DNA from 4 places in the Vreelandella titanicae genome. Region 3 is predicted to be linked to each of the others. Evidence: predicted binding sites of a transcription regulator. Region 3 holds the regulator's gene; each other region holds the start of a gene.
The links. The regulator LexA, encoded in region 3, represses DNA repair genes until DNA is damaged. The targets are predictions, from matches to a motif close to TACTGTNTANNTANACAGTA.
Positions count from the first base shown of each region.

Region 1: the regulator LexA is predicted to act here: its motif matches at 5,618-5,637, upstream of recA (recombinase RecA).
Region 2: the regulator LexA is predicted to act here: its motif matches at 1,969-1,988, upstream of HZS52_RS21440 (Y-family DNA polymerase).
Region 4: the regulator LexA is predicted to act here: its motif matches at 5,408-5,427, upstream of ruvA (Holliday junction branch migration protein RuvA).

Region 1 is NZ_CP059082.1:67,837-75,683, reverse strand. It holds gene eno (phosphopyruvate hydratase) at 1-1,133, shown strand, start outside; gene fdxA (ferredoxin FdxA) at 1,699-2,022, opposite strand; gene mutS (DNA mismatch repair protein MutS) at 2,343-4,904, opposite strand; gene HZS52_RS00340 (CinA family protein) at 4,988-5,527, shown strand; gene recA (recombinase RecA) at 5,657-6,730, shown strand; gene HZS52_RS00330 (regulatory protein RecX) at 6,770-7,234, shown strand; gene alaS (alanine--tRNA ligase) at 7,449-7,847, shown strand, end outside.
Region 2 is NZ_CP059082.1:4,654,487-4,662,333, forward strand. It holds gene HZS52_RS21420 (contractile injection system protein, VgrG/Pvc8 family) at 1-343, shown strand, start outside; gene HZS52_RS21425 (hypothetical protein) at 720-1,223, shown strand; gene HZS52_RS21430 (hypothetical protein) at 1,204-1,374, shown strand; gene HZS52_RS21435 (S24/S26 family peptidase) at 1,546-1,896, opposite strand; gene HZS52_RS21440 (Y-family DNA polymerase) at 2,012-3,331, shown strand; gene HZS52_RS21445 (hypothetical protein) at 3,396-3,932, shown strand; gene HZS52_RS24790 (DUF4113 domain-containing protein) at 4,069-4,275, shown strand; gene HZS52_RS21455 (LPO_1073/Vpar_1526 family protein) at 4,310-5,182, opposite strand; gene HZS52_RS21460 (hypothetical protein) at 5,172-5,411, opposite strand; gene HZS52_RS21465 (hypothetical protein) at 5,473-6,063, opposite strand; gene HZS52_RS21470 (XRE family transcriptional regulator) at 6,129-6,800, opposite strand; gene HZS52_RS21475 (hypothetical protein) at 7,066-7,266, opposite strand; gene HZS52_RS21480 (hypothetical protein) at 7,314-7,640, shown strand; gene HZS52_RS21485 (hypothetical protein) at 7,698-7,847, shown strand, end outside.
Region 3 is NZ_CP059082.1:3,430,651-3,438,497, forward strand. It holds gene moaC (cyclic pyranopterin monophosphate synthase MoaC) at 1-436, shown strand, start outside; gene moaE (molybdopterin synthase catalytic subunit MoaE) at 439-906, shown strand; gene HZS52_RS15840 (ribonuclease J) at 1,005-2,615, opposite strand; gene purU (formyltetrahydrofolate deformylase) at 2,846-3,700, shown strand; gene HZS52_RS15850 (energy-coupling factor ABC transporter permease) at 3,740-4,411, shown strand; gene lexA (transcriptional repressor LexA) at 4,420-5,100, opposite strand; gene HZS52_RS15860 (TetR/AcrR family transcriptional regulator) at 5,368-6,060, shown strand; gene HZS52_RS15865 (L,D-transpeptidase) at 6,038-6,574, shown strand; gene nagZ (beta-N-acetylhexosaminidase) at 6,638-7,675, shown strand; gene HZS52_RS15875 (hypoxanthine-guanine phosphoribosyltransferase) at 7,762-7,847, shown strand, end outside.
Region 4 is NZ_CP059082.1:3,669,530-3,677,376, forward strand. It holds gene tolB (Tol-Pal system beta propeller repeat protein TolB) at 1-833, opposite strand, end outside; gene tolA (cell envelope integrity protein TolA) at 833-1,984, opposite strand; gene tolR (protein TolR) at 2,001-2,438, opposite strand; gene tolQ (protein TolQ) at 2,450-3,145, opposite strand; gene ybgC (tol-pal system-associated acyl-CoA thioesterase) at 3,204-3,617, opposite strand; gene ruvB (Holliday junction branch migration DNA helicase RuvB) at 3,614-4,651, opposite strand; gene ruvA (Holliday junction branch migration protein RuvA) at 4,738-5,346, opposite strand; gene ruvC (crossover junction endodeoxyribonuclease RuvC) at 5,452-6,015, opposite strand; gene aspS (aspartate--tRNA ligase) at 6,095-7,847, opposite strand, start outside.

The sequences.
Region 1 (7,847 bases), 1.9 Mb from region 3:
ACGGCGATAAGTCGCGCTACCTGGGCAAAGGTGTGCTGAAAGCAGTCGATGCGGTCAATGGCAAAATTCGTGATGCGCTGATGGGTATGGATGCGCGTGATCAGCGCGGCTTAGACGATGCCATGCTGGCGCTGGACGGCACTGAGAACAAAGCGAATCTGGGGGCGAATGCCATCCTAGCCGTTTCTCTGGCGGCGGCTAAAGCAGCTGCTAACGCCAAAGGCGTGCCGCTCTACGCCCACATTGCCGAGCTCTACGGCCAACCTGGCCAGTACAGCATGCCGGTACCGATGATGAACATCATCAACGGCGGCGAGCACGCGGATAACAACGTCGATATTCAGGAATTTATGGTGCAGCCAGTGGGCGCGCCTAACTTCCGCGAAGGGCTGCGCATGGGCGCGGAAATTTTCCACGCGCTGAAGAAAGTGCTCTCCGCGAAGGGGCTCTCTACATCCGTCGGTGACGAGGGCGGCTTTGCGCCTAACCTGGCGTCTAACGCTGATGCGCTAGCGGTGATTAAACAAGCCGTTGCCGATGCTGGCTATGAGCTGGGTAAAGACGTCACTCTGGCGCTGGATTGTGCTTCGTCTGAGTTTTACAAAGACGGTCAGTACAACCTTTCCGGTGAAGGCAAAAGCTACGACGCCCAAGGCTTTACCGATTACCTGGCAGGCCTGTGTGCCGACTACCCAATTGTGTCTATCGAAGACGGCATGGATGAATCAGATTGGGCGGGTTGGAAAGCGCTGACCGACAAGCTGGGCGATAAAGTGCAACTGGTGGGCGATGATCTATTCGTGACCAATACCAAGATTCTCAAGCGCGGTATCGATGAGCAGATCGGTAACTCCATCCTGATCAAGTTCAACCAGATCGGTTCGCTCTCTGAGACGCTGGACGCGATTAAGATGGCGCAGGATGCTGGCTTTACGGCGGTTATTTCTCACCGCTCCGGTGAAACCGAAGATACCACCATTGCCGATTTGGCGGTGGGTACCTGTGCCGGTCAGATTAAAACGGGCTCACTTTGCCGCTCTGATCGGGTTGCCAAGTACAACCGTTTGCTGGTGATTGAAGCAGAGCTGGGTGATGTGACCTACCCAGGTTTGAAAGCCATTAAAGGGCAGTAAAATGCCAATATCGAGCGAATTTTTAGAGGTGCTTGTAAGAGATGTCTCAAAATTTTGTAAGAGATATCTTACAAATACCGACGAGAATCGCTCAGTTTAGGGTAAGAAATAGCTTACTTTGCCACTAATTAAAATATAAGTAATTGTTTAATAAGTGGTTTTTTAAAAAGGGCGAGTCGCAGCGGCTCGCCCTTTTGTATTTTGGCTTTGTTGAGAAGCGGCCATGATCTGACACAATATACACAGGACAAGGGGAGGCAAGGACGCTTCAGTCAGGATGCAGCGGGATGTAGGTCAGATGCGCCGGGTGATACAGTGAGGTGAGCCCTGGCAAGGACGTCATCTGAGGAGGTTGATCCAGGGAGTGGTCAGAGGAAGTGCTTGGAGCGGGCGGCCTACGGGTCGCCTTTTTTTGCCCGCAATTTGGCAGCACATTTTTGACGATACACTTTTGAAAACACAAAAAAACCAGCGCTGTTTTTAACAACCAGCGCTGGTTTAAAGAGAATTTTTAAAGAGAGCTTTTAAAAAGAGCTATGTGCTGATTTTTAAACCGTCACAGCGTTTAGCGCTCTAGTTTCTCAAGCTTGCCGGGCTTGCCATCCCACTCTTCGGCGTCCGGCAGCGGGTCTTTTCTTTCGGCGATGTTGGGCCATACTTCGGCCATCTCAGCGTTAATCTCGATAAAGGCCTCCTGTCCATCCGGCAGCTCATCCTCGGAGAATATCGCCTCGGCGGGGCACTCGGGCTCACACAGCGCGCAGTCGATACACTCGTCAGGATGAATGACCAGGAAGTTCGGGCCCTCGTAAAAACAGTCGACCGGGCAGACTTCCACACAGTCGGTGTATTTGCACTGGATGCAGTTCTCGGTAACGACAAACGTCATCTTGCTATCCCTCTTGCAGGGCCGGGTAACTCCCAGCCATGGTCAATCGTGAATGGTTATAAATCAGCCGTTTTTTATAAGCTAAAAGTTTGAACGACATTCTAGAGGTGCGCATACCTGGCGGCAAGCGCCATATGATCCCAGTTGGTAGCAATGCCAGTACAGGTTTCCGCGAAGACGCTACTTTCGACATCTGACCGCCATGGATGGCGGAAATGCCGGAATAGTCGGGAACATTTTCCGGCCCTGTCGAAAGACCCTCGCTTCAACCTGCCCTGGCACCTGAATCTAACTTATCGCCTTTCATGCTATAAGCACCATTAGATCAGGTCTCGCCACTGATACAATAGTGATAGCGCTTCCCGCGGTGTTAAACCATCCATATCGACGTTTTCCAACGCCTCGACCACCGGATGCGGTGCAGCGGCGAACAGATCGTTTTGCTGCGGTGCGGTTCGCGGCGCCTGCGCTGTGTTATCCACATCGCGCTGCTCCAAACTTATCAGCTTCTCGCGGGCACGTTTAATCACATGGTTGGGCACGCCCGCTAATTGCGCCACCTGCAAACCATAGCTCTGGCTGGCCGGGCCCGCTTCGATGCGGTGCATAAACACAATGCTGTCGCCATGCTCGGTCGCCGTTAGGTGGATATTGGCCACCCCTTCCATATGCTCAGGCAGCGCCGTCATTTCAAAGTAGTGGGTCGCAAACAGCGTTAGCGCGCGTCCTTTTGCCAGATGTTCAGCGCTTGCCCAGGCGAGCGACAGACCGTCAAAGGTACTGGTGCCGCGGCCAATTTCATCCATCAGGATCAAGCTTTGCTGGGTGGCATTGTGGAGAATGTTGGCGGTTTCAGTCATCTCGACCATAAAGGTAGAGCGCCCGCCGGCCAAGTCATCCGATGAGCCAATGCGGGTGAATATTCGATCCAGCGGGCCGATCTCGGCGGCATCGGCGGGCACAAAACTGCCGCAGTGAGCGAGAAGGGCGATGAGCGCCGTCTGACGCATATAGGTCGATTTACCGCCCATGTTGGGGCCGGTAATAATCAGCATGTGCTGGTCAGGATTGAGCGTCACGTCGTTGGGCACAAAGGGTGTCTCGCTCACCTGCTCGACCACCGGATGTCGTCCCGCGTCAATTTGAATCCCGGTGGTTTCGCTGAGTGTTGGACGCACCCAGTTCAGCGCCTCGGCGCGCTCGGCAAAGGCGCACAGTACGTCCAGTTCCGCCAAGGCTTGCGAGGTGCTCTGCAGCGCGTGAAGGCTTGCGTTGAGATCGCCAAGCAGGCGATCGTAGAGCCATTTTTCACGCGTCAACGCGCGAGATTTAGCGGAGAGTGCCTTATCCTCAAACTCTTTGAGCTCGGGGATAATGAACCGCTCGGCATTTTTAAGTGTCTGGCGGCGAATATAGTCGGCGGGCGCCTGCTGGGCTTGTGAACGCGGTAGTTCGATAAAGTAGCCGTGCACCCGGTTGTAGCCCACTTTGAGATTGGCTAGCCCCGTGCGCTCGCGCTCGCGAAGCTCGAGCTGAATAAGATAGTCGCCCGCGTTTTCGGCCATGCCACGGTGCTCATCCAGCTCTGAATCAAAGCCATCGGCAATCACCCCGCCATCGCGGATCACCACCGGCGGATTTTCTACCAGCGCCCGGCTGAGCATATCGGCCATTTCTGGGTAGGGGCGAATATGCGGGCGCAGGTTATCCAGCGCACTGCCGCTCTCAACCTCGCTAAGCTGTTGCTCCAGTTCCGGAAGCGTTACCAGTGCATCCCGCAGCCGTGCCAAATCGCGCGGGCGGGCGCTATACAGCGCCACCCGGGCCAGAATGCGCTCCACGTCGCCCACCGCGCTCAACGTCTCGCGCAGCGGCATATAGGCGGCATCCAGGCTTAGCAGCGCCACACCCGCATGACGGGCCTGGACAATCTCGCGTTGACGCAGTGGCCGATTAAGCCAGCGTTTGAGTAGCCGTGAACCCATGGCGGTGGTACAGGTATCCAGCACGCTGGCCAGGGTGTTGTCGCTGCTGCCGCCCAGGTTGATATCAATTTCCAGATTACGGCGGCTGGCAGCGTCGATCACCACCGCGTCGTCGCGGTTCTCAACGCTGATGGCGGTCACGTGGGGCAGGCGCGAGCGCTGAGTGTCCCGGGCATAATCGATCAATACCCCGGCAGCAATTAGCGCAGAGGTTAAGTGCGCACAGCCAAAGCCACGTAAATCCTGCACTTCGAACTGGTCGCAGAGGCTACGGGTAGCGCTTTCCAAATCAAACAGCCACTCGCCCTGGCGGCGCAGGCTGCGTTTCTGCGACCAGGCCTCGGGTAGCGTTAAGCTTTCGGGTACCAGCAGCTCGGCCGGGGAGAGACGCGTCAGCTCGGCGAGCATTTCGGCTTCGCTGTCTACTTCCAGTACGTTGAAGCGACCACTGGAGAGCTCCAGCCAGGCAAGGCCCCAGCTCTCTTTTCCGGGAGAAACGGACACCAGGACGTTGTCGCGGCGGGCATCGAGCAGCGCTTCATCGTGGAGTGTGCCAGGGGTGACGATACGCACCACTTGGCGCTCAACGGGCCCTTTGCTGGTCGCGGGGTCGCCAATTTGCTCACAAATAGCGACCGACTCGCCGCCAGCGACGAGGCGGGCCAGATAGCCCTCAGCGCTGTGATAGGGGACGCCCGCCATCGGGATAGGCTTGCCGCCTGACTGCCCACGCTGGGTAAGGGTAATATCCAGCAGTGCGGCGGCGCGCTTGGCGTCGTCGAAAAACAGTTCATAAAAATCCCCCATGCGGTAGAACAGCAGTACCTCGGGGTGCTCGCGCTTGATCTTTAAATATTGCGTGATCATGGGCGTGTTAGGGGGAATGGCCTGTGACATGGGCGTCCTGATTGAGCAATTTCTTTGAGAAAGCTAAACGCAGTATTCTACGCTGAATAGACGACTCACTTGAAGGAGCGACCATAGTGCCCAGCGAAACTAGCCTGAAAAATCTTGATTTAACCCTGTTAGCTCAGCGGCTGGGGCGGCTGTGTAAGCAGTTGAATGTGGAAGTGACCGCCGCTGAGTCATGTACGGGGGGAGGCATTGCCAGCGCCATTACCGAGGTGGCGGGTAGCTCTGCTTACTTTACGACGGGCTATGTGACCTATGCGAATGCTGCTAAAACGCGCTTATTGGGGGTGCCTGAGACCACGCTGGCCGAGCACGGTGCTGTCAGCAAGGAGGTCGTCAAAGCCATGGTGCTGGGCGCCTGTAATGAAAGTGGCGCGGGCTTAGCTGTTGCCGTTAGCGGTGTTGCAGGCCCAGAGGGGGGGAGCGCTGAAAAGCCGGTGGGTACGGTTTGGTTGGCCTGGGGAGATGCTGCTGCCCAGGAAGCTGAATGCTTTCACTTTCCAGGTGACCGTCAGTCGGTGCGAGAGCAGGCCGTGCGTCAGGCCTTGGTTGGGCTGGTGGCGCGCCTGAATGAGCGCGAGAAGGCGAGCAAGACGAACCAGCCGTAAGAAAAAGGCGCATATGCAAAAAGGCTGTTGATAAAATAGATGAGAGAAAGCGCGATCAAGGATTTGTTTACGGCGCAATCTTTGGCATACTACTGGCTAATTATACAGCTTGTTATGAGGAATCTCTGAATGGCTCAGGATGACAACCGCACTAAAGCGCTAAACGCTGCACTCACCCAAATCGACCGTCAGTTCGGCAAGGGCACCGTCATGCGTCTAGGCGACGCACCGCGTGTCGTCATGCCGTCGGTTTCCACCGGTTCATTGGGTCTGGATATCGCCCTCGGCATCGGCGGGCTGCCGTTTGGCCGTGTGTGCGAAATCTTTGGCCCGGAATCGTCGGGTAAAACGACCCTGACCCTTTCGGTGATTGCTCAGGCGCAAAAACAGGGCAAAGTGTGTGCCTTCGTCGATGCCGAGCATGCGCTTGACCCCAGCTACGCAGAAAAGCTAGGTGTCAACCTGGATGATCTACTGATTTCCCAGCCGGACACCGGTGAGCAGGCGCTGGAAATTACCGACATGCTGGTACGCTCTGGCGGTGTTGACGTGATTGTTATCGACTCGGTCGCTGCGTTGACCCCGCGCGCTGAAATCGAAGGCGAAATGGGTGATTCCCACGTTGGCCTACAGGCGCGTTTGATGTCTCAGGCACTGCGTAAAATCACCGGTAATATCAAAAACGCCAATTGCTTGGTGATCTTCATCAACCAGATCCGCATGAAGATCGGCGTCATGTTTGGTAGCCCCGAAACCACCACTGGTGGTAACGCGCTGAAGTTCTATGCCAGCGTGCGTCTGGATATTCGTCGTACCGGCTCGGTGAAAGTGGGTGATGAAGTCACCGGTAACGAAACCCGCGTGAAAGTAGTCAAAAACAAGGTGGCACCGCCATTTCGTCAGGCTGAATTCCAGATTCTTTACGGCAAGGGTATCTACCACGCCGGTGAGGTCATCGACCTGGGCGTGCAGTGCAACCTAGTCGACAAAGCCGGTGCCTGGTACAGCTATAAAGGTAAGAAAATCGGTCAAGGTAAAGCCAATTCAGCGCTGTATCTGGAAGAGCACCCGGAAATTATGCTCGAAATCGAAACGCAGATTCGTGAGCAGCTCTTGGCCAAGCCCGATCCTAAAAAGGAGAAGGAAGATGCGCCTGCCGAAGCAGCGGCAGAATTGGATGCGGGTGATGACGATCTGCTGTAAGACGATACTCACTAAGCTAATGCTAGCTAAGATAAGCTGATGGCATTCACCTCCCAGCGTGATGCTACGCCCCGTGATATCGCCATTGGTTTACTGGCTCGGCGCGAATACTCCCGCGCCGAGCTTGCTCAGCGTCTGAAGAAAAAGTCTTTCGACGATGCCGCTATTGATGAGTGCCTGGACGCCTTGGTTGAACAAGGGCTGCAGTCTGACGCGCGCTTTGCGGCCAGTTTCGTGCGCTCGCGCATACTGCGTGGCCAAGGCGTGATTCGTATTAAAGGCGAGTTGCGCCAGCGCGGCATAGACCAGGAAACCCTTGCCACCGCTTTTGAAGAAGTGGAGGGGGGCGAGCAGGTCGACTGGTTTGAGCTGGCCCGGGAAACCCTGGCGCGGCGTTTTGATAGCCCCGGTGAGACCCCCAAAGAGCGCGCTAGGCGTGAACGTTTTCTCGCTAGTCGCGGCTTCGATTTTGAACAAATTCGCTACGCGCTCTCCTGTCTGTAATACGTTTTCCCCAGCCTATACAATACCCCCTCTTACATTTCTAGTAGCGCTCTAATACGCTTGTTCATCCAGTTGTTTACGTGGCTGTTTGCCTTTCTGCCACTAAGTGCGGCTTTAGTCGTTTGACAACTGCGCTATAATGGCTGCTTTGCGACCCCTGAGGGTAGCGGCAACAGCGCCCTGGGACATCACGCTTTCTTGTTACGGATACCCTATGAAAAGCGCAGAGATTAGACAGGCCTTTCTCACCTTCTTCGAAGAGCAGGGGCATACGATTGTACCCACCAGCTCATTAGTGCCGGGCAACGACCCGACGCTGCTGTTTACCAATGCCGGTATGGTGCCGTTTAAAGATGTGTTTCTAGGCCGCGATCCGCGCCCTTACGTGCGCGCCACCTCTGCGCAGCGCTGCGTTCGCGCGGGCGGTAAGCATAATGATTTAGACAACGTCGGCTATACCGCACGCCACCACACCTTCTTTGAGATGCTGGGTAACTTCAGCTTTGGCGACTACTTCAAGCGCGACGCCATTCGCTTTGCCTGGGTGTTTTTAACCGAAACGCTGGGACTCCCCAAAGACAAGCTGTGGGTAACGGTACACATCAGCGATGAC
Region 2 (7,847 bases), 1.2 Mb from region 3:
AGAGTTCACCGGCGTACTCGCCTACTGGAGCGACCTGGAAAGTGCCGAAAGAAAAGAGGTGCTGGTGGGCAGCAGCGACAACACCAAACGGCTACGCCACACCTACGCAAGTGAAGACCACGCCATTGAAGAAGCCAGCGCAGAACTCAAGCGCCTACAGCGCAAGCACTCAGAACTAACGCTGGAACTGGCCGAAGGCCGCGCCGATATTTATCCGGAAACGCCGGTAACCACAGAAGGGTTCAAGGAACAGATCGACGTCACGCCCTGGATCATTGACGAAGTGACCCACAATTTTACGGAACGGGGGTATACCTGCAGTATTCGGATGGAGACGCGGTGAGTATTAACGCAGATGTGACGGTGGGAATTATCGAGAGTAACTCTTAAAAAGCAGCACCTCACAACCCCCGGTCGTCCGTTGGCCGAGGGCTTTTGGCATCCGTCTCCTTACAGAAAAGCTGATTCCCTCCAGCCCGCGCATCCAAGCGTCATAGTCAGCTTGGCACAAAAACAACCCCATTGATGTAAGCCATTGCCGACAAGATTTGTAAGAAATCTCTTACAACTTTATGTCTAGGATCTTTGGCGAAGTGCCCCACAATTCCATTGAACGGGGGGTTAATGGGGACACGGTGAGGCTCACCGTAGCGTTGCCAGGTGGAAGGAAAGCAGCGCATTTCCATGACATAATGTTCAGCCCGTTTGTAGGAGGCGGCATGGGCATTATTTTTGGTAATCGGGAATTTATTGACGAAACCGCCCTCCCAGGGGCACAGGTTCAGCATTTTTCGCTGGCAGGAACTAACTACGGCGCGTTATTTATTCCTCGGCCAGCCTGGGACGATAACACCGCACTGAAAGTGACCCAGGAGCTTGGCGTTCACATCCCAGAAGATGCCTACGAAATCAAATTTGATACGCTGGATAGCCTGCTGGATGACAACCCGGCCCATGGTTACCGCACTCGGCATCAGTTAGGTTTACCCCCTTATTCTTTAACGGAGTTGAACCTGCTCGGCTCTGGCTTGCTGGAGTCCATTAGCCTGTTTGATCAAGATATGCATGGCTCGGGCTATTATGGCTGCGCCGTTGATGACAATACCCAGCTGTGCCACTATTACAGAAGGCTTTACCGACGCTACGGAGCTTATTTCCTAGCTAACGGTCTAACGCCCTATACCTCCCAGAGAGGAACATGCTATGCATTTATACGCGAATGATCACATCACACAGCAGCAGCGCAAGGCGGCAACCATTGAGGCCGCACGTAAGCGCTATCTTGCCGCAAAACGGCAAGGCAATGTCAAAGTCAGCCTGAGCGCTGAGGAAGCACAGAAGCGCGCTCAGAAGTCCGTTTTTCGCCTGTCTTAATTTTCCAGCTTCCAAAAAACCCCCGGCCATACAACATGGCCGAGGGTTTTGTTTGCCGCAATCTTCTGGCGAAGCGTTTCCGCCACGCGTGCTATTAGGCGACCACACCACTATGCCAAATTAACTGAGCAAAGCATGTAAGCATTTTGCCATCTGTTTGTAAGAAATAACCTACACCGCCCAACACCTGGCTTGCCTCACCACCACCCCTCGGTACTGCTTAGCAGTAATAAAACACCCCTGCCCACCGGCGGTGGGCAACAACCGGCAGCGGCTGCCCACACGGTGGGCTTTGAATAGCCGGTACTCTCCCTCTACCTCCGCCACCACTAAATCGGCGTGGCCAAACGAACGCGCCTCATCCACCACCAGCACATCGCCCTCCATCCACGGCCCGCCGGGGCGGGCATCCTCGCTTATCTCCACCAGAAAACAACTGGGCGGAAATTTTCGGCTATCCATTTCGGCCACTGCTGGGTGCTCCACGCCCACCACTGCTGGCCCTAAGTAATTTACTCGCATGCTGTTGCCCTGTGCTTGCTCCACATTAAGCGACGTATATTAGCGGTTGCCTGTCGCTTCCCAGGCTGTTAATACTGTATAAATTAACAGTCTTACACAAGTAGTGGAGCTCAATATGATTGGCCTGGTGGACTGCAACAATTTTTATGTGAGCTGCGAGCGGGTGTTCAACCCCAAACTGGAAGGCCGCCCCGTGGGCATTATGTCCAATAACGATGGCTGCATTATCGCCCGCTCCAATGAGCTCAAAGCGCTGGGTATCGAGATGGGCACCCCCGCCCACCAGGTGCGCCACCTGGTCGATCGCGGCGAGATCGTCTTGCACTCCTCTAACTACGAGCTTTACGGCGATATGTCCCACCGGGTGCAAGGCATCCTTGAGCGCGAAACCGCCGGTGTAGAGCCCTACTCCATTGACGAGATGTTCGTGCGCATGGATGGCTTCGAGCCTGAAGCGCTGCTGGAACACGCCACATCCCTACACGCGAAGATCCGCCGCGGCACCGGCATCCCCGTGTGTGTTGGCGTTGCCGCAACACATACCCTGGCCAAGCTGGCCAACCGCATTGCCAAAAAGCACCCCGGCTACCCTGGCGTGTGCATCCTTCATGCGGAAAGCGACGACGCCAAACACCTGCTAAAGCAGATCGAGGTAGGCGATGTATGGGGCGTTGGCCGACGGCTCAACGAGCGCCTGCAGATCCTGGGCATCAACACCGCCTGGGATCTCCGCGAAGCGGACGCCAAACGCCTGCGGCGCAAATTCTCAGTGAACATGGAGCGCACGGTGCTGGAACTACGCGGCATTAGCTGCCTGAAGATGAACGACGTTAACGAACCACGCCAGCGCATTATGACCAGCCGATCGTTCGGCCGACCCACTTCACAGCTTTACGACCTACAGGGCGCTATTCGCCAACACGCCCAACGGGGCGCCGAAAAACTACGCGAGCAAAAGAGCCTCGCCCGCGCCGTGCTGGTGTTTCTCAAAACCGACCGCTTCCGGCCCGACCTGCCCCAATACTCCCCCAGCCTGGCGGTGGAAATGGAGCGCCCGAGCCAGGACACCCGCGACATCCTCCACGCCGCCCAGGAAGCACTGCGCAAGATCTACCGGCCAAAGTACGGCTACAAGAAAGCGGGCGTGATGCTGATCGACCTGACCGACGAGAACCGCCAGCAGCTGAGCCTGATGGATACACCGCAAACGGAAGAGGAACGCCAACGCAGCCAAAAGCTAATGGCCACCATGGACGCGCTGAACGAGAAGATGGGTAAAGGAACGGTACGCCTGGGCCTACCGGAAAAGAACGCCCCCTGGCACCTACGCTGCGCGAACCGAAGCCCGCGCTATACGACGAATTGGGGTGAGCTGATGGTGGCGTATACGGACGAGAATGCCGCTAAGAAAGGTCAACCTTCTAAGCGTTGTTAATAAATTAAAAATAATTTATATTAATGTAATTTATTTAAAAAACTAACAAACCAAAGGTAATAGAATGAGAGAGTACAGTGAAGAGGTAAACGAGCAATACAGGGCTTATGGGGAATTTCTAGTAAGGTTCGAACATATAGTTTTTAAAATGCAACAAGTGGTTATTTTTATTTTAGATTCTCAAGGGTTAAAAAATCAACAAGTAACTCAAATATTATTAGCAGGACACACTGCATATCCATTACAGGATATTTTGCATTCGCTAGTTTCAGAAACCCAAAACTTAGACACTCAACGAGAAAAGCTTATCAACAAAATATTTAAAAATATTAAATCAATAATTGAAATAAGAAATGATTTGGCACACAGTGTTTCATTAATAGGTTATAGCGCGCCTGGAACTGAATACAGTAGCTTCAGAACAACTAAATTCAGCAGGAACAAAAGTGGAGCATCACCCAAAAACAACCACTATACTGTAGAAAAATTAGACCAGCTAATTTTAAAATGTCAAAGCATAGAAAAAGACTTATCACATTTATTAGCCTTAGTAACCACAGGATTAGATTTTAATAAATTATTTACTAAAAATAAAAATTGAGAATATTTAAGCCATACCGAAACAGACCTATAAATACACTTATTTATTTAAAAATTCATAAAGAGATACCGTATATAACAACCAATTATTTTATATCAATCATCCGAGTAGGGCCAATGCAAGTTAATCGGCTTAGATGATTAATCAAGTCCAGGGGCGCGCTGAACAAAAAGATGGGGAAGGAAACGGTACGCTGGGGCTGACAGAAAAGAACGCCCCATGGCACCGACGCTGCGCGAACCGAAGCCCGCGCTATACGACGAATTGGGATGAGTTGATGAAGGTGTATACGGATGAGGGGGCGGCTGATAAGGCCAGGCTCAACACAGCAGGCCTAAAGTAATTCACTCGCATCTGCACGCCTGCTATCTGTCTAGTCAAAAATCACCATAGGGATCAATTAAATGGGGCCACGTTCCCCGAAGATAGGATAAACCAATATACTCACAAACCTTATTTAACGGAACGTGATCAAAATCACAAACAGTACTAAAGCCAAATCTTTCAATTAAAGCACACAGATATGGAAACGTAGCCAACATAACACTATCTTGTAAAAATGGTTTTTGGTACTCTCCAACAGAGATATCGAAAGTGAAATTCCTACAGATTTTAGCGCTAGTTGATTCCTCATAGCGCTTCCCACTCAAATAAGCTCCCAAATATTGCAAGTAACCTAAGTCAACAGGCTCGATCTCCACTAAAGGAAAAAACCTTTCTAAGAAATATCCATACACCGCCTCTATAGCATACTTCTCGTCAGTCCCCTCAGTTGGTGTAACTCTTCTTAAATAATATGAAAATGCAAAAAAACGAATCAAATTCAAGTCTAACTTAGAAAGCATTTCTATCGACTGATCGATTACAATGCTTTTTAAAGAGCCTTTCTCAGATGAAACCTTATGAGCTATTAACTCAGAAATAGTATCCAATTCTGCACTATCGGTTCTTTTAGCGGAATACTCTATACCTTCATTGATAGCTGCTTGTATATCAGGTCGCTTCAATTCACTTGCTACATCAGTCTCAAGCCTGGAAATCTTTTCAAAAAGCTTTTCAGAAAACCTTCCAACATATAGCCTAGCTTCAGCTACAGCTTCTTCTCTAAGCTTGGGAAAATTACGCTCCAGTAACAATATAACTAAATCTTTAACATCACTGTATTGCATACCTATATTGACATCACGATTAGCTTGAACAGCAAGAGCGCTTCCAGAGGCCTTTTGGATTTGTTTATCTTTATCTAACATCGTCATCTCCCTCTTGCTTACCGCCTATACTTACATCTCTACCCGCTTGTATACCGAGTCCGTTTTTGATCTGCTGTTTCTGACTTTTTGACGAATTCTTCTTTTGGTAGATAAATGTGGTAACAACGACGATAGAGGCTAAAAAAGCAGCAACACTTGCAAATGAGGTGTCTAGAACAGCCCAAACCAAACAAAAAAAACTAGACAGAAAAGAAATCAATATAAGCATTGGCAATCCAAGAATTTTATCATCAATAAAAATCCATTAAAGGCTTAAATACCAACCTTCATCAGAGGTCATCCCACTCACTTTCTATACGCCTTATTTCACTTTCTACCATTTCAAGCTGGATATCAGGCGAACCTTTAAAACTATAGATTTTCTTCATACTAAGATCAAGAACACGGCACTCTGAGATAGAAACATCGCATGACTCGCTGATTAGAAAGCAGATAATATTTGCCCGCTGTTGGTTCATTTTTTTACTACTGTTGAAATGCAGCTTTAGCAAACGATCTTCACCATCTACTTTATAGTAAAGCTCAGGATTGCATAGAACTTCCGTATCTCTATACCGATAACTCGCTTTAGGGGGATCATAGTGATAAATGTTTTTCCCCTGTGCCCAAGTGATAAAATTCTCGGCAATCTTTGAATAGTTTTCTTGCTTGTCTTTATGAGACTTTTTTGCAATATCACGCAGGTGGTCAAAACTGCGCTGGTGCTTGAATAGACCCTTTATTGCTTGTCTCAGGCTGAGATAGTAGTCACGGTAATGAGCGTAGGAAGGCCTGTTCTTTAAACTCCGTTCACGGCCTTGTTTTAATTTGGCATCGGACGTTGCTATGTATGAAAAATCTGTAACAGTAAAAACAGGCATTCCCCACCTCTCTTTTCATTATCTAGCAGTCTCAAAACCGCCTTTATGTCTTAATGGTTTTACAGTTACACAATCCGCCCAATCCGAATCTCACACCGCCCCAAGATCTCCACATCATGCATATCCTGCGGCTTGATCATCTCAGGCTGGTAATGCTCATTGTCACTAATCAAGTACAACGCCCCGCCCGCCAAGCGCTGCACCCGCTTAATCCTTCTCTCGCCGCTTACCAACAGCAAAAACACGCCTTCCTGTTTCGGGTCGCGGTTGCTGCGATCCACCAATACCCAGTCGCCATCGTCTAGCGTCCCGAGCATTGAATCGCCACGCACTTTAACGCCCACCACTTGCGCAGGGTCTAGCCCCTGCTCGGCCAACTCGCTGCTGGGAAAGTGCAGGATGGTTTTTATCGGCTCTCCTTCAAAGCTGCGTCCGGCACCGGCAGCAGCTTCGATGTCGTACATCTTCACAGGGGAAAGCTCTGGTGATGGTTCATTTAAAGCAACCCCTAGAGGTTGAGGAGTTGCTGATCCTGAACGTTGGCCTTTGAGCACATAAAAAATATCAACGCCTTCATCAGAAACCGCCGACAAGTAAGAAGAATCAGGGCTACTAGCGCCCTTTTCGTATTTGATCTGAGTCGTTTTTCCGACACCACCAATCAGAGCCAAAGCCGTCTGGCTCAGTCCAAGTCGTTCGCGTTCTTCTTTTAAGCGCTCGCCAATGACCATTTTCATGAACCATCCTTATTGACAGGTTCATTTTTATGAACCATTCTATTCATGTCTTTCACTCTATAACACAACGCAAAGGGAACCACTGCCATGGTCACTTCTGCTAAACCGCAACCCCAACAGCCCCTCCTTGGCCATCACCAAACACTGGCGAGCCGAGTGTTGGTAGAAACCGTCGGGGAGTTAGCCAAGCAAGGACTCGCTGGTGATGACTTGCAAAAGCGAGCTACTGACTTGGCTCATGCATTCCGCACGGGGCTGGCTCAGCTCACTTCGCCAACGTCTGGTAGTACTCAGTCAATTTCTTGTGAGCCGCAATAACAGCGTCTGCAAGGTTTTCACCGTAGGCCTTATTCATAGCAACCGAGTGCTTAACCTCAAAAGTTTGAGCACGAACAAGCTCAATCACCATTTCATGAGCGGCATGTTCTGGCCCGTGTTTAGGATCAAGTACACGTAGTTCAGACATAACTAAAGCCCTCCTAGGGCGTTACTGAAATTAAGGAAACCACTGCCATGGTCACCATCATTGCCACCATTCTTATGCCTACCACTCAGACCACCCTGTTCCGCGGGATCGAGGTAGAGCTTGATCGCTGCTCTGAACACACCCGCCGCCACATCGAAACCGCATTGAAGCGCGGCACCAACACGCCTAACCCGCTGGCGGATCTTGAAGCGCTGGAAGAGCGCATCACCGCCGAAGCCGTGGGCGAACTCGCTGCTTTGATGCTGGCCTGTAACGCCTCTAGCGATGAAATCGAAGACGCCCTTTGCGAACTGCGCACCTACATGGATGAACACTTCCTGCAGCGCAAGCTGGTACGCCTTTACGAGCGTTAATACAGACGCTCGGCCGCCTTGTTCAAAGTCTTTCACTCTATTAAGGAAGCCTAACCCATGGCCACCACTAACACCATTACCCCAAAGCCGATTTATGCCCCCAAGGGGTGTAACTGCCCCGTCATGATTCACCTCACCGAAAGCGAGCGGGAAGAGCTGAAGCGCATTCAGGAGCTGGAAATGCGCTCGATGTCGGCCGCCGGCCGC
Region 3 (7,847 bases):
CTGTTTGACGCTTTACGATATGTGCAAAGCGGTCGATAAAGGTATGCGTATCGAGGCTATACAACTCGACAGCAAGCAAGGTGGTCAGCGTGGCGACTACCAGCGTATGAGCACCCAGGCGCCGATTGTTACCGGTGACGGCGTAGCCGGAGAAGTCAGCTTGGGCGAGCGCTGCCCTTCACCCTGCGTGCGGGTTAAGTTTTTAGCCGAACTGCGCGAGCGGGTAGGCGAAAGTGAGACCGTCGTGAGTCTCGATCAACTGGCTAGCCGCGACATTAGTGGATTAAAAGCCGCGCTGGCCGAGCAGGATAGTCGCTTTAAACAACTCACCGACCAGCGTACGCTGTGTGCGATTAATCAGGTCATGGCCAATGACGAGGCGTTAGTGACCGATGATGACGAAGTGGCGTTTTTCCCGCCAGTAACAGGGGGGTGAGGGTGGATAATAAGCTGGATATTAAAGTAACGATTCAAGCAGCCCCGTTTCCAATGGACTACGGCTATGACGATGCCTTGGCGGGGCGTAGTGATATTGGCGCGGTGGTGTGTTTTACCGGCTTAGTGCGTGATTTTAATGAAACGCCAGACGTCACAGGGTTAACGCTGGAACACTATCCGGGAATGACCGAGCGTACGCTGACGGAGATTGGTGAACAGGCTTGGCAGCGCTGGTCGCTCCAAGCGGTGCGGATTATTCATCGTGTCGGTTACCTGGGGCCAGGCGATCCGATTGTGCGCGTACTCGTAGCCAGCGCACACCGGCGTGAGGCGTTCGAAGCCTGCGATTTTATTATGGATTACCTGAAAACCCAGGCGCCTTTCTGGAAGAAAGAGCACTCTGCCCAGGGCGAGTATTGGGTCAAAGAGCGTCACTCTGATCAACAGGACGCAGCGCGGTGGGAGTGAAGTGCCGCGTCACTGTGCTCGTTGCACTGACACGAAACTGTCATTGCGAACGCAGTGAAGCAATCTGGGTTTTATAGCCGTCGTTGAATGATGCCGCTCTAACGGTTAGCGGCACTTTCATACGCAGCAGGTTCGGGCATTTCGGCGGCCATAATCTGTAGATGTACATCGGGCAGGTGCTGCATATGCTCCGCCAGCCACTGCACCATGCGAGGCTGTAATGCTTGGCGCAAGTCGGCAAGCGTCTCTGCTGCAATCTCCTCAAGCTGATCATCCAGCCAATCATTAAAGCTATCTTCATCCAGCGGGCTGGCCCCCGAGGCATCCAGCATCAAACGGCCAATACGCGCCCATCCAGTGTCAGTAGCTGTCACCGGCAGCGCTAAGTATAAGCTGCCGCGACGGGCCTTGTTGGCGTCGTGCACCTCAAGGCCAGGGTGGGGCACCACGCTGTTTTGACTGACTATGCAGGGCGGCTGCGGATAGCGCGACTCACAGCGCAGCCCGTGACTGTCAAAGCAAATTAGATCGCCGTTCACCGGCGTCAATGGAGCGCTAATGCCTAGCTGTTTGGCAATAGTCTGATGAGCCTGTTGGTGGCGGGCTTCGCCATGCACCGGTATGAGATGTTTTGGCCTGACCCACTGATACAGCTTGATCAGTTCATCCTGAGCGGGGTGCCCGGTAGCGTGCAGTTCAGGGTGGTTGAACTCGTCGTAGAGGTTGACACCTAAGTGCGCCAAACGCTTTTTAAGCTGTTCAATGGGGCGTTCATTGCCAGGAATGGCTTTAGCCGAAAAAATAACGTTATCGCCCGGCTGAAGATCCACAAAAGGGTGGCGACCCTGGGCGAGGCGCTGTAGCGCAGCTCGGGGCTCACCCTGGCTACCGGTGGCGATAATCACCACTTCATCCGGGGGAAGATAGCCTAAGTCATGATTGGGCACCAAAGGCGGTAAATCATCCATATAGCCGAGCCCCCGGGCAACGCTGACCATGCGCTCCATTGAACGGCCCATCAAGCTAATGCGTCGGCCACACTTCTGAGCGGCGCGCCCTATCGCTAACACCCGGGCAAGGTTACTGGCAAAGCAGGAGACCACCACCCGGCCCTGGCAGTTGCTGAGGGTTTTTGTCAGGGCGCGGGCGACGTCCCCCTCGCTGCCGGAGTGCCCGGGCATGGGGGCGTTAGTGGAATCGCCCACTACCAAGTCAACCGGGGCAAGGGACTTGAAGAGGGCTGCACTGATCGGCGTGCCGATAATCGGTTCAGGATCGAGTTTCCAGTCGCCGGTATGTAAAACGCGATAGCCACCGGCCATCATTATTAGCGCACAGCTTTCGGGAATGGAGTGGGTTAAAAGTAAATAGCGCAGCGTGAATGGACCGCTCTCTAGGGCCTCGCCAGGTTCAATGACATGGATAGCCGCACTGCTAAGCTGATGCTCGGCAAATTTTAGCCGCAACAGGCCTGCCGCCAGCGGGGTGGCGTAAATGGGGCAGTTCCACATCGGCCATAGCCAGGCTGCGGCACCAATGTGGTCTTCGTGACCATGGGTGATAAATAGCGCTTTGGGCATGATCCCTAGTGCTTTCGGCGTATCAAGATTGGGTACCTGCAGTGGCGAGTTGGGAAGATCCTGGCGGATCATCATGCCGCAGTCCACGGCTATCCAGTGATCGTCATAGCCGTATAGCGTTAGATTCATTCCAATCTCACCGCATCCCCCCAGCGGCAACATGCGCAGCGGTGGACGACGACGGGGACGAATTTGAACGCGTGGTGAATGCATCTGTTATGAAAAACCTAAAAAGTAGTGACTTAACTATACGGGAAGGCAGGGGCAGCTAACAATCATCCATGGCCTTCCGATACACTATGCGACCTAAGCCGCTGGTTTGTCATAATTAACTTAGCAATAGGTCAAGAGTAGCTCACATGTCTCATTATTATCGTTTAGTAGTTTCCTGTCCTGACCGGGTGGGTATTGTTGCACGGGTATCGAGCTTTATTGCCCAGCAGGGTGGCTCCATTACCGAAGCTAGCCAGCACTCCGATTTAGAAACCGGCTGCTTTTTTATGCGCTACGAAATTCTGGCGGATTCGGTAGGTATGTCGGCGGAAGCGCTGAGCGCGGCATTTGAACCGATAGCCAGCGAATTCAATATGCAGTGGTCGCTGGTGGATACCCAGCAGCGTAGGCGCGTAGTGCTGATGGTGTCGCGGGAGTCACATTGCTTGGTAGATCTACTTTACCGCTGGCAGGCGGGGGAACTGGATTGCGACATTGTCGGGGTTATCTCCAACCATGATGATATGCGTTCGCTGACGGAGTGGTACGGTATTCCTTATCACCATGTACCGGTCGACCCCGACAATAAGCAAGCATCGTTTGCCAAGGTTCAGGCCGAAATCGACAGTGCCCGCGCCGACTGCGTGGTGCTGGCGCGCTATATGCAAATACTGCCCCCTGAGCTGTGCGCGCGCTATGCGGGGCGAGTGATCAATATTCACCACAGCTTTTTGCCCTCTTTTGCCGGGGCTAAGCCCTACCACCAGGCCTACCAGCGGGGGGTTAAGCTGATTGGCGCTACCTGCCACTATGTGACCGAGGAACTCGACGCAGGCCCCATCATCGAACAGGATATCCATCGCGTTAGCCACTGTCATACGCCTACTGATCTAGTCCGCTTTGGTCGTGATGTGGAGAAAGCCGTGCTCGCTCGAGGTTTGCGTTGGCACTTAGAGGATCGTGTGTTGGTGCATGGCAACAAGACAGTGGTATTTAGCTAAGTACTCTATAATGCCCGCCCATCAACCTGAGAGGCCGCCATGTCATTTGCGCAAAGTGTATTAGCGCCCTGGGCGCTGCTGCTCACCTGGCTACTCTCGTTAGCAGTGATCGCATGGGCGCTTTGGGGGCGGCCCTGGCAGGTGTTGATAGCGGATTCAGCGCTTCAGCACCGCTGGCTGGGTGCTACGCTGGCGGTGATGCTGATGTGGCAGCTTCGTGCCCAGGCTGTTGATTGGCTAACGCTACACCTTGTTTTTACAGTATTGATGACACTCGTTTTTAAAGCGCCATTAGCGCTGATTAGCAACGTGCTGATCAACATTGCCATGGTGGTGATTGGCCGCAATGAGTGGATGTTGCTGGGGGCAAATGTGCTGGTTACCGGGATCGTCCCGGCGGCCGTTATTGGCACGGTATGGCGGCTGGTAGATCGCCGCCTGCCGGATAACTTGATGGTATTTCTGTTTGCCTGCGGCTTTTTTGGCGCGGCGCTGGCAACGCTGGGAGGAGGCTTGGCGGCGGTAGTGCTGATTATCGTCGCGGGTACAGACCCTGAGGCGATCTATCTCGCCCAGGAGTATGCGCGTTTTTTACCACTGCTAATGCCTTCAGAGGCATTTATTACTGGCATGCTGCTGAGCATCCTGCTGGTCTATCACCCAAACTGGGTGGCCACCTTCAATGACCACCGCTATATCGACCTGCAGTAGCGGATTTATTAGCCGAGTGCCTGGCCGTTGCCACCACGAATTACGCCGACTCCAACGCCTTCAATATCGAGCGCTTGAGAGCGCAGGTCGATTTCAATGGGCGCAAAATCAGGGTTCTCTGCAAACAGCGTCACTTGGTGCCCCTGGCGTTTGAAGCGTTTAACCGTTACTTCATCGTCCAGGCGGGCAACCACGATCTGGCCATCGCGAACCCGGTCAGTGCGATGAACCGCCAGTAAATCACCTTCCAAAATGCCAATATCCTTCATGGAAAGGCCGCGTACGCGCAGCAGATAGTCAGCTTTGGGAGTGAAGTACTCGGCCGGTAGCGGGCAGTAGCGATCAATATGTTCGGCGGCCAAAATGGGGCTGCCGGCAGCTACTTCCCCGATCACAGGCAGGCCAGTGGGTGGGGCTTCCACGTTGGTTGTGGGTAAGGCGGTGACTGCGCTATCCAGGACTTCTTGAGGTTCCTGGTTGGGCAGGCGGATGCCGCGAGAGGTGTTGCGGATAATGCGAATAACACCTTTGCGTTCCAGCGCGCGCAGGTGCTCTTCAGCCGCATTGGGTGAGCGGAAGCCAAGTGCTTTGGCAATCTCGGCGCGGGTAGGAGGGTAGCCAAATTCGCCCATGGTCTTAACGATAAAATCAAACACGTGCTGTTGGCGAGCGGTTAGCGGACGCGACATACCAGACTCCATAAATAGTGAATAGACAGTAACAAGTTAAATGTCGACTTAATCAATAAGTGTTTAAGTATACAGTATGTTCCTCTGTCCAGTATATGGCTTGTCAGTGCCTATTGCCGATGTCTATGCAATTTTTCTAATCGTTTGAAACTAAGTTTCTGCTTATTTAATACGTCACATTTTGTCAATAAATCAAGCGTTGAGCCCGCCTACGTTATGGCATAGTATTTTGCTATGTTTTAAACACCTGTTTCCCTGGAGAGCGACATGGCTCAATCTGATACGGTGACCCGTATACTCGACACCGCCGAGGTGCTGTTTGCAGAGCGGGGTTTTGCTGAAACTTCGCTGCGCAACATCACTAGCAAAGCGCGGGTTAACTTAGCCGCTGTTAATTACCATTTTGGTTCCAAAAAAGCCTTGATTCAGGCCGTTTTTGCCCGCTACCTGGATCCGTTTAGTCAGCGCTTTCATACTGCTCTAGATGAGCTCGAGGGCCAACACGCCGGGCGCGTTATCCCGCTGGAAACACTGCTCGAGACCATGGCAACTACCGTTCTCGCGGTGCCCGCCGAGCGCAATAGTTTGAAAGTGTTTATGCGCCTGCTGGGTCTTGCCTACAGTCAAGCACAGGGACATCTAAGACGTTATATCCAGGAAGAGTATGGCGATGTGTTTACACGCTTCACCGAGCTTGTGCGCAAAGCAACGCCGGATCTGCCTGACGCCGAGCGTTTTTGGCGGCTACACTTTGTGCTCGGCACGGTAATCTTTACCCTGTCTGGCCTCGATGCGCTACGCGATATCGCGGAGAAGGATTACCACGAGCAGGTCTCTGTGCGTGATTTGGTCAGGCGATTGCTCCCGGTAGTGGTGGCTGCTATGAATGCGCCGTTACCCATAGCCCTTGACGGTGCCAAGCCAGAAGAAGGAAAACATGCGAACTCCTACGCTAGCTGAGCTACCTCCAACGGAACATATCTGGCTGGAGATCGATACTACCGAACAGTTGCTGCGCTGTTGGCGAGGGCCAAAAGTGCTCCATGAGTGTTCTATTTCATCCGGTGCTGCCGGAAGCGGGGAGCGCAACGGCAGTGGTAAAACCCCTCGCGGGTGGCACTATGTGCGCGCGGCCATTGGCGGTGATATGCCCGAAAATGCGGTGTTTCGAGGTCGCCGCTGGACGGGCGAGACATTTTCGCCCGAACTCGCCGAAGAGCATCCAGAGCGTGACTGGATTCTGACCCGCATACTGTGGCTGTGTGGCTTGGAAAAGGGCGTGAACCGCGGTGGTCAGGTGGACTCGCAACGGCGCTATATTTACCTGCACGGGACGCCGCCTGACGAGCCCATGGGCGTTGCTGCGTCCCACGGCTGTATTCGTTTACGCAATCCTGATCTGCTCTATATCTTTTCGTTAGCGTTGCCGGGTACCCCTGTTTGGTTGCACGGTGGCCGCCAGTCCTTTGATTGATCAGATTTTGACACCGCTAGACGATCGTCTAGAATCATCGCCCCTTTTCATGGACCTATCACGATGACTCAACCGTTAGGCCCGGTCATGCTTGACCTTGAAGGCCCAAAATTGACGGCTGCAGAAAAACGCTTGCTGCTAGAACCGACGGTAGGGGGCGTAATTTTGTTTGCCCGCAACGTTGAAAATGGCTATCAGGTTCGCAAGCTCTGCAGCGATATTCGCCGTGTGCGTGCTGATTTACTGCTTGCCGTGGATCAAGAAGGCGGTCGCGTTCAGCGCATAAAAGAGGGGTTAACACGCCTGCCTGCCATGGCGCGTATCGGCGAGTGTTACCGCGCTGCCCAGGGAGAGGGGCTGGCGTTAGCTAAAGATGCCGGCTGGTTGTTAGGGATGGAGATGGCTGCCTGCGGTCTGGATCTGAGCTTCGCCCCGGTACTTGATGTGGAGAGCGGTCTATCCAGCGTTATTGGTGATCGTAGTTTCAGCAGTGACCCACAGCACGTAGCCCAGCTGGGCAATGCATTTATTCAGGGGCTTCACGATGCCGGTATGGCCGCTGTGGGTAAGCACTTTCCCGGCCACGGTGGTGTCGCGGCGGACTCACACGTTGCATTGCCGATAGACGATCGCCCGCTAGAAGTGATGAAACAGCACGATCTTGTGCCCTTTACCCAGTTAGCTTCACAGTTAGATGGGATTATGCCTGCACACGTTATTTATAGTGCTTTTGATACGCGCCCAGCAGGCTTTTCACCCAACTGGTTGGGCATGCTGCGGGAATCGCTAGGCTTCAAAGGCTGCATTTTTTCAGATGACCTGAGTATGGCCGGCGCCCACGAGGCGGGAGACCCCAAAGCGCGTGCCCAGGCAGCGCTGGCAGCAGGCTGCGATATGCTGCTGGTATGTAATGACCGAGCCTCCGCGCTTGAAGTGATGGAGGCATGCCACGGAATCAATTCTAAGCGCCCCGCTAAGTTGCGCTATAGCCGTGCGCGCCCAGACCTAGATGCGCTGAGTGCATTGGGCCGTTGGCGTCGTACCCACGCTAAGCTGGAAGCGCTAGCGGATAAGCCCCAGTTCAGCGCGGAAGCCGAGTAAGCCCAGTGCGGAAGCAGAGTAAGCCCAGCGCTGAATAAATCTCTTACTTAAATAAATGAAGTTTTAACCCGCCGTGGAGTTGGTAGATGTCAAAGTTGGATAAAGAAGCATTAGAGTCGCTGGACTCGATGCGTGAGCTGATGGATAACGCCGACTGCCTAATTTCTCAGCA
Region 4 (7,847 bases), 240 kb from region 3:
GAACGGTTGGCAACATCCATAATGTAAATTTCAGGCTGGCCATCTTTAGACAGTGACATGGCGATACGCCGCCCATCCGGTGACCATGCTGGCGCGCCGTTAATGCCATCGAAGGAGGTCGCCTGCACGCGCTGGCCCGTCGCCACATCCTGGATATAGATCGCCGGACGCTCAGTCTCAAAGGAGACATAGGCGAGCTTGGTGCCGTCGGGCGACCACGCCGGTGACATGATCGGTTCATCAGAGGTCAATACCTGCTCACTACGGCGGCCATCGGCGTCTGCAACGTACAGACCAAACTGCATATCGTCACCGATACCTTGGGCCGTGACATAAGCAATTTTGGTGGAGAACGCGCCGCGGATATCAGTAATCTCTTCAAAAATTTGATCGCTGATATAGTGTGCAGCACCGCGCAGGTCATTACCCCTCACTGTCACGGTTTCACCGATCATTCGACGCTGACCACTGATATCCATCAGTTCAAACTGTAGTTCAAAGCCACCGTCAGTTTGTTCTGCCTGGCCGACGACCAGATAGCGCACGTCCAGCGAACGCCAGGTACCGAACTGCACATCGTCAGATTGGCTAGGCTGCTCAAACATAGCGCTGCGCGCCAAGGGGGCAAAATAGCCACTGCGTTCAAGGTCATCTTGAACAATCTGTGCTACATCTTCGGGCAGGCCGTCTGAACCGGCAAACGGCACGACACCAATCGGCAGCGCTTGATCGCTGCCCCGCGTGATCTCAATGGTTAAGTTAGCACTTGCCACACTGCTAAAAGTGAACAGCAAGCACAATAACCAAAATTTCTTTAACACTTGAGTTTGCATCAACGGACTCCCCCTGGGGAAAAGTTCAAAGTGATATTGCGTCGGATTTCACGCTGTTGATCTTCTGATAATTGTAGTAGCTCAGAAAACGGTGCCGCTTGCTCAACCGCCTGAATAATGGATTGATCAAAGGCACTATCGCCACTCGATGATGTTACGTTTACTAATAATACCTCCCCCGAAGGCCCCAGACGCACATTGACAGAAGCCCGCATACTATCACTTGATCCACCAGGAATTATCCAGGCTTGTTCAATAGCTCGTTTCATTATGTTGCTGAAATTATTTGCAGCCTGCTCAGCCTGCTGGGCATTGGCAGCTGCTTCGGCCTCACCGTCCAGTTGGCGCTGCATAGCCGCCTCGGCAGCTTCTGCGGCTTGGCGTTGGCGCTCAGCTTCTGCTTCACGACGCTGCTGCTCTTCGGCTTCACGCTGACGCTGTGCTTCGGCCTCTCGCTCTCGCTGAGCCTCCTCTTGCTCACGCAATCGCTGTTCTTCAGCTTCGCGTTGGCGTTCAGCCTCCTCCGCTTCACGGCGCTGCTGCTCTTCAGCTTCGCGCTGACGCTCGGCTTCTTCCGCTTCACGGCGCTGCTGTTCTTCGGCTTCGCGCTGGCGTTCTGCTTCTGCCTCTTCGCGTTGCTGCTGCTCGGCGGCTTCCTGCTGGCGTTGTGCCTCTTCCACTTCACGCTGGCGCTTTGCGGCAGCTTCCGCTTCGGCTTCACGTTCAGCCGCTTCAGCAGCCTGCTGTTCGGCCTGCTCAGCCGCTTCTTCAGCTCTACGTTGGGCCTCAGCTTCCGCAGCCGCACGTGCTTCTTCTAGCGCCTGCGCCTCGGCTTCCGCCGCCTGTTGGGCGGCTTCTTCTGCGGCCTGCTGTTCACTAGCTGAAGGCTCTTCCGGTGCATCAGGCTCGGTGGGGGCTTCAGCAGGCGCATTCATCGCCGCCTGCTCTTCCGTTGCTTGCTGCGCCTGGTCGGTAAAGGTTTCGGTGCTTACCAGCGTTGCCTGTACGATCGAGGAGCTGTCAGGTTCTGCGTCTCGATTAGGCAGGCTGATCAAGCTAAACGCTACAATCGCTACGTGCACACCTATCGCCAGAACAGTCGGCCACTTATAGCCGACGTCTTGAGGATCGCGCGGGGATTTCAGTGCCATGTGCTGCGCCTTGCCCTTACCCATCTTTTGACGGCTCAGATAGCAGCCCCACATTAGCCACGCCAGCGCCTTGCAGAGTGCTCATCAAGACGACAATCTGACCGTAGGCCACATTACGGTCGCCGCGTACCATTACCGGTGTGCCTGGGCGACGCTCTATAATCGTTGTCACTCGTGAGGACATCTCATCCAGCGACACCGACGTGGAGTCTTCCCCAAGCGTGATGAAGTACCCACCGTCGCTATCAACCGAGATAATGATCGGATCATTATCCTCCTGGATATCAATGGGCTGAGAGGTGACTTGCGGCAACTCAACTTGTACGCCCTGGGTCAACATGGGCGCGGTGATCATAAAGACCACCAGCAGTACCAGCATGATGTCAATGAAAGGGACGACGTTAATCTCCGCCATTGGCTTGCTTTTGCCGCTACGATTGAATGGTCCTTGCATGGCTCTCTCCCTTAGCTGGCGCTCGGTTTGCCGTCACGACCTTGCAAATTGCGGTGCAGGATAGCGTGAAACTCTTCGGCAAAGTCTTCATATTTGCCCAGCAGGCGAGAAGACGAGTTGGATAGTCGGTTATAGAAAATCACCGCTGGAATCGCCGCAAATAGACCCATGGCTGTGGCAATGAGCGCTTCAGCAATCCAGGGAGCCACCGTAGCAAGGGTCGCTTGCTGAGTCAGTGATAGTGCCTGAAACGACCCCATGATGCCCCATACAGTGCCGAACAAGCCGATATAGGGGCTAGCTGAGGCTACCGTGGCAAGAAACACTAAATGCTGGGTTAAGCGATCCTCTTCCCGAGACCACGCTACGCGCATGCTACGCTGAACGCCTTCCAGCACGGTATCCGGGTCACGGGTTTTAGGCATCAAACGGTTAAATTCACGAAAACCGGCTTGAAAAATATGCTCGGCGCCGTGGCGCGGGTCATCGGCGGGAATCTCACGATAGAGTTCGTTTAAGTCGACACCTGACCAAAAAGACTCCTCAAATTGGTTGTACTCTTTCTTGGCGCGGCCCAGCGCAATACTGCGCTGAAAAATCACTACCCAAGAGAGGATCGACCCCACCAGTAGCAGCAGCATTACCAGTTGCACTACAGTACTGGCATTCATTATCAAATGGGGAATGGACATGGTGTTATCGTTCACAGGTGCCCTCATCAATCTATTAGGGTCGGGATTGCCGACGCAGTGAGTGACCTCTTGGTTAAGAGGCCTGGGTCAAAACTTTAAGCGATGCTGGCCATGCTTTTGGCCGTAAACGTTCGGTGCTTAAGCAGGCTATCTCGACTGTGGCAGAGCATAGGAGTTCCTCATTACGCCAAACCTGCTGTTCAAATGTCATCCGACAGCGCCCAACATCGGTAACATGAGCACTAATTTCCAACGCGTCATCCAAGCAAGCCGGTTTCGCGTAGTGACAGGCCAAGCGGTATACCACTAGCTGAGTACCTTCGTCTAGCAGCGTTTGCTGATTCAGGCCCAACTGGCGGAGCCATTCACTGCGCGCACGCTCCATAAACTTCAAGTAGTTAACGTAGTAGACAATGCCGCCTGCGTCAGTATCTTCCATATAAACGCGCAGCGGCAGTCGGTAACCTTCTCTTGTGCAACTACTCACGGACGGCGTTCTCCTTCCATATCGGTTGCCTGTTCGTGGGGCACGCGCTCAAAGTGCAGCCACGCCTGGCGGGTGGCCACCCGACCGCGGGGAGTGCGCATCATCAAGCCCTGCTGAATAAGATAGGGCTCAATAACGTCTTCGATCGTGTCACGTTCTTCACTGATCGCCGCAGCGAGTGAGTCAATCCCCACCGGCCCACCGTCAAATTTATCGATCATGGCCAGCAGTAGCCGCCGATCCATATGATCCAAGCCGTGGTGATCCACATTAAGCATATTGAGAGCCGCATCAGCCATGGCGACATCGACGACGCCGTTGCCTTTCATTTCGGCGTAATCCCGCACACGGCGTAGCAGTCGGTTGGCAATTCGCGGCGTGCCCCTTGAACGCTTGGCCACTTCAATGGCGCCATCGTGGCTGGTTTCAACGCCTAACAAGCGCGCCGAACGCGAGACAATTTCTGTTAGCTCTTCCAGGTTATAAAACTCAAGCCGCTGGACGATACCAAATCGGTCACGCAGCGGGGAGGTCAATAATCCTGCCCGGGTAGTCGCGCCCACCAGGGTGAAGCGGGGAAGATCCAGTTTAATCGAACGTGCCGCAGGCCCTTCGCCAATCATAATATCAAGCTGAAAATCTTCCATGGCCGGGTAGAGCACTTCTTCGACCACCGGTGACAGGCGATGAATTTCATCGATAAAGAGTACGTCGCCAGGCTCTAAATTAGTCAGCATGGCGGCTAGATCGCCTGCCCGCTCGAGTACCGGCCCGGAAGTCGACTTCATACCGACGCCCATCTCGGTGGCAATAATATGCGCAAGGGTCGTTTTACCTAACCCTGGGGGGCCAAATACCAGAGTGTGATCCAGGCTCTCTTCACGCAGCCGTGCGGCGCCGATAAAGATTTCCAGTTGTTCACGCACACGCGGCTGGCCAATATAGTCATCCAGCCGCTTGGGGCGAATCGCGTAATCAATGCGCCCCTCCCCCTGTTCAGGCTCAGCGGCGATCAGCCGATCGTGCTCTAACATAGGTGCTCTTCTTTATGGCGATTCAAAAGGTCTATTCACAAAGGTCTATCCACTACTCACAATTTCGTACTCACACCGCTGCCTGCTTAGCCACCCATGCGCTGGGTGAGCGCGGCTTTAATCAGCGCTTCGGTAGACTGATTGGGGTCGATATCGGCGAGCATTTTCGACGCCTCAGTCAGTTTATACCCCAAGCTAACTAACGCGGCTTCCGCATCGGCAAGACTATCGCGGGTAGAAGCACGGCCATTGGTGGCTTCAAGGGGCAGTAGCGCGTCGCTGCCATCTTCCCACTCGGGAAAACGGTCGCGCATTTCAATAATCAGCCGCTCTGCGGTTTTCTTACCCACTCCTGGCAGGGTTGTCAGCGCTTTGCTGTCGTCATCACGGACGCAGCGCATAAAGGCGTCTTCGTCCATACCCGACAGGATGGCGAGTGCAAGCTTGGGCCCTACGCCATTGACCTTGATCAAGGCGCGGAACAGAGCACGTTCATGCTCACGGCCGAAGCCATAGAGTAAGTGGGCATCATCACGAATGGTTAAATGGGTGAATAATGAGACGCTCTCGTTAATTGCAGGAAGTGCGACCAGCGTATTCATTGAGGTTTCCAGTTCGTAACCTACGCCATGAACGTCGATCACAATCCAGGGAGGTTGCTTTGCCACTAGCTGACCACTCAGACGTCCAATCATAAATACGCTCGCACCGGAATGAAAAAAATAGAGTGAAAAACAGGTGATTACTATAAAGCGACTCTGTACAGGTGACCAGTAGTTCAGCCAGCGGTACAGCGGGAATTAAAGCCGCCAGCGTCCAGTTGAGCGACGGCGGCCCCGAGATGGCGCAGCGGGCAAGCCATGGCTGCTAAACACAGAGCCGTTATAAGCATGGGTTAACGCAATGGCTAACGCGTCGGCGGCATCGGCCTGGGGAGTAGCGGAGAGCTGCAGAATGGCGGTCACCATATGCTGCACCTGCTCTTTGTCCGCGCCGCCCTGGCCGGTCACCGCCTGCTTGATCTGCCGCGCGGCGTACTCGGCAAGGCTCAAGCCATGATTGGCCATACACACCATTGCCGCCCCCCGAGCCTGGCCAAGCTTCAGCGCTGAATCGGGATTTTTGGCCATAAATACCCGCTCAATGGCCACCTGGGAGGGTCGATGCAGGCCGACGACTTCGCTAAGACCGGCGTAAATTTGCGCCAAGCGCTGCTCCAAGGCCCCTTCTGCCGTGCGGATACAGCCACTCGCTACGTAGCAGGGTTTAACGCCAATAATGTCGATCACCCCGTAACCGGTTACCCGGGAGCCAGGGTCTATGCCCAAAATGCGAATGGGTACGACGGGCTTTTGCTCTTCCATGGCGTCGATACTCGTGTGACTAGAACATACAAAAACACCGACGCCGTGGCGTCGGTGTTGAGCAGCCATCCAAACCGATTTATTCGGCGGCGGGTTCCGCTTTGACTTTCTGACGTAGGCGGATGTTCAAATCTTTCAACTGCTCGGGGCTGACTTCGCCCGGTGCATTGGTCATCAAACAGGCAGCGCTTTGGGTTTTCGGGAAGGCGATGACTTCACGAATAGTTTTGGCACCGACCATCAGCATGACCAAGCGATCCAAGCCAAAGGCTAAGCCACCATGAGGCGGTGCACCATACTGAAGTGCATCCAGCAGGAAGCCAAATTTCTCTTGGGCTTCTTCTTCACCGATGCCTAGAATCTCAAACACCGTGCTCTGCATGGTCTGATCGTGGATACGAATAGAGCCGCCGCCCAATTCGGTACCGTTGAGCACCATATCGTAAGCGCGTGAAAGCGCATTGGCGGGGTCTGCCTTGAGCTCTTCCGGTGTGCAGGAAGGCGCGGTAAAGGGGTGGTGCAGCGGGCTCAGGCGACCACTGTCGTCGGCTTCAAACATTGGGAAGTCGACTACCCACAGTGGCGCCCACTCTTGAGTATAGAGCTCCAGATCAGCACCGAGCTTGACGCGCAGCGCGCCAATGGCTTCGTTAACGATACGGGCTTTATCGGCACCGAAGAAGATGATGTCACCATCTTCTGCACCCACGCGGTCGAGCAGCTCTTCAACGATGTTTTCCATAAACTTGACGATCGGCGACTGCAGACCCTCAAGCCCTTTAGCACGCTCGTTGACCTTGATCCACGCCAACCCTTTGGCACCGTAGATGCCGACAAACTTGGTGTACTCGTCGATCTCTTTACGCGACAACTTGGCACCGCCGGGCACTTTCAGCGCCGCGACGCGACCATCATCAGCGCTGGCAGGGCCAGAGAAGACCTTGAAGTCGACTTGCTGCATCAGGTCGTCCACATCGGTCAGTTCCAGCGGGATACGCAGATCCGGTTTATCGGAACCGAAGCGATCCATCGCTTCCTGCCAGGTCATGCGCGGGAACTCAGGGAGTTCGGCTTTTAGCACGTCCTGGAAAAGCTGACGAATCATGGCTTCGGTAATGCCCATGATGTCGTTCTCTTCCACAAACGACGCCTCGATATCAATCTGGGTGAACTCAGGCTGACGGTCAGCGCGCAGGTCTTCATCGCGGAAGCACTTGGCAATTTGGTAGTAGCGGTCAAAACCCGCCACCATCAACAGCTGCTTAAACAGTTGCGGCGACTGAGGCAGTGCAAAGAAACTACCCGCGTGGGTACGGCTAGGCACCAGGTAATCACGAGCACCCTCTGGCGTAGCGCGGGTGAGTACCGGCGTTTCGATATCCAGGAAGCCTTGGTTTTCGAGGTACGCGCGCACGTTATGCGAAATACGCGAGCGCAGACGCAGCTTCTCGATCATATCCGGGCGACGCAGATCGATATAGCGATGCTTTAAGCGCACTTCTTCGCCGACCTTGCCATGCTCATCCAGCTGGAATGGCGGGGTAACGGCGGTGTTGAGCACTTCAACGTCTTTTGCCAACACTTCAATCATACCCGTCGGCATGTTGGCGTTTTGGGTGCCTTCTGGGCGCAGCCGAACGCGACCAGTGATACGCAGGACAAATTCACTGCGGGCACGGTCGGCATTAGCGAATGCCTCGGCGGTATCAGGGTCGACCACGAACTGTGCGATGCCGTCGCGATCGCGCATATCGAGGAAAATTACCCCACCGTGGTCACGGCGGCGATGAACCCATCCGCATACCGTAACCGTTTGATCCACCAAAGTTTCG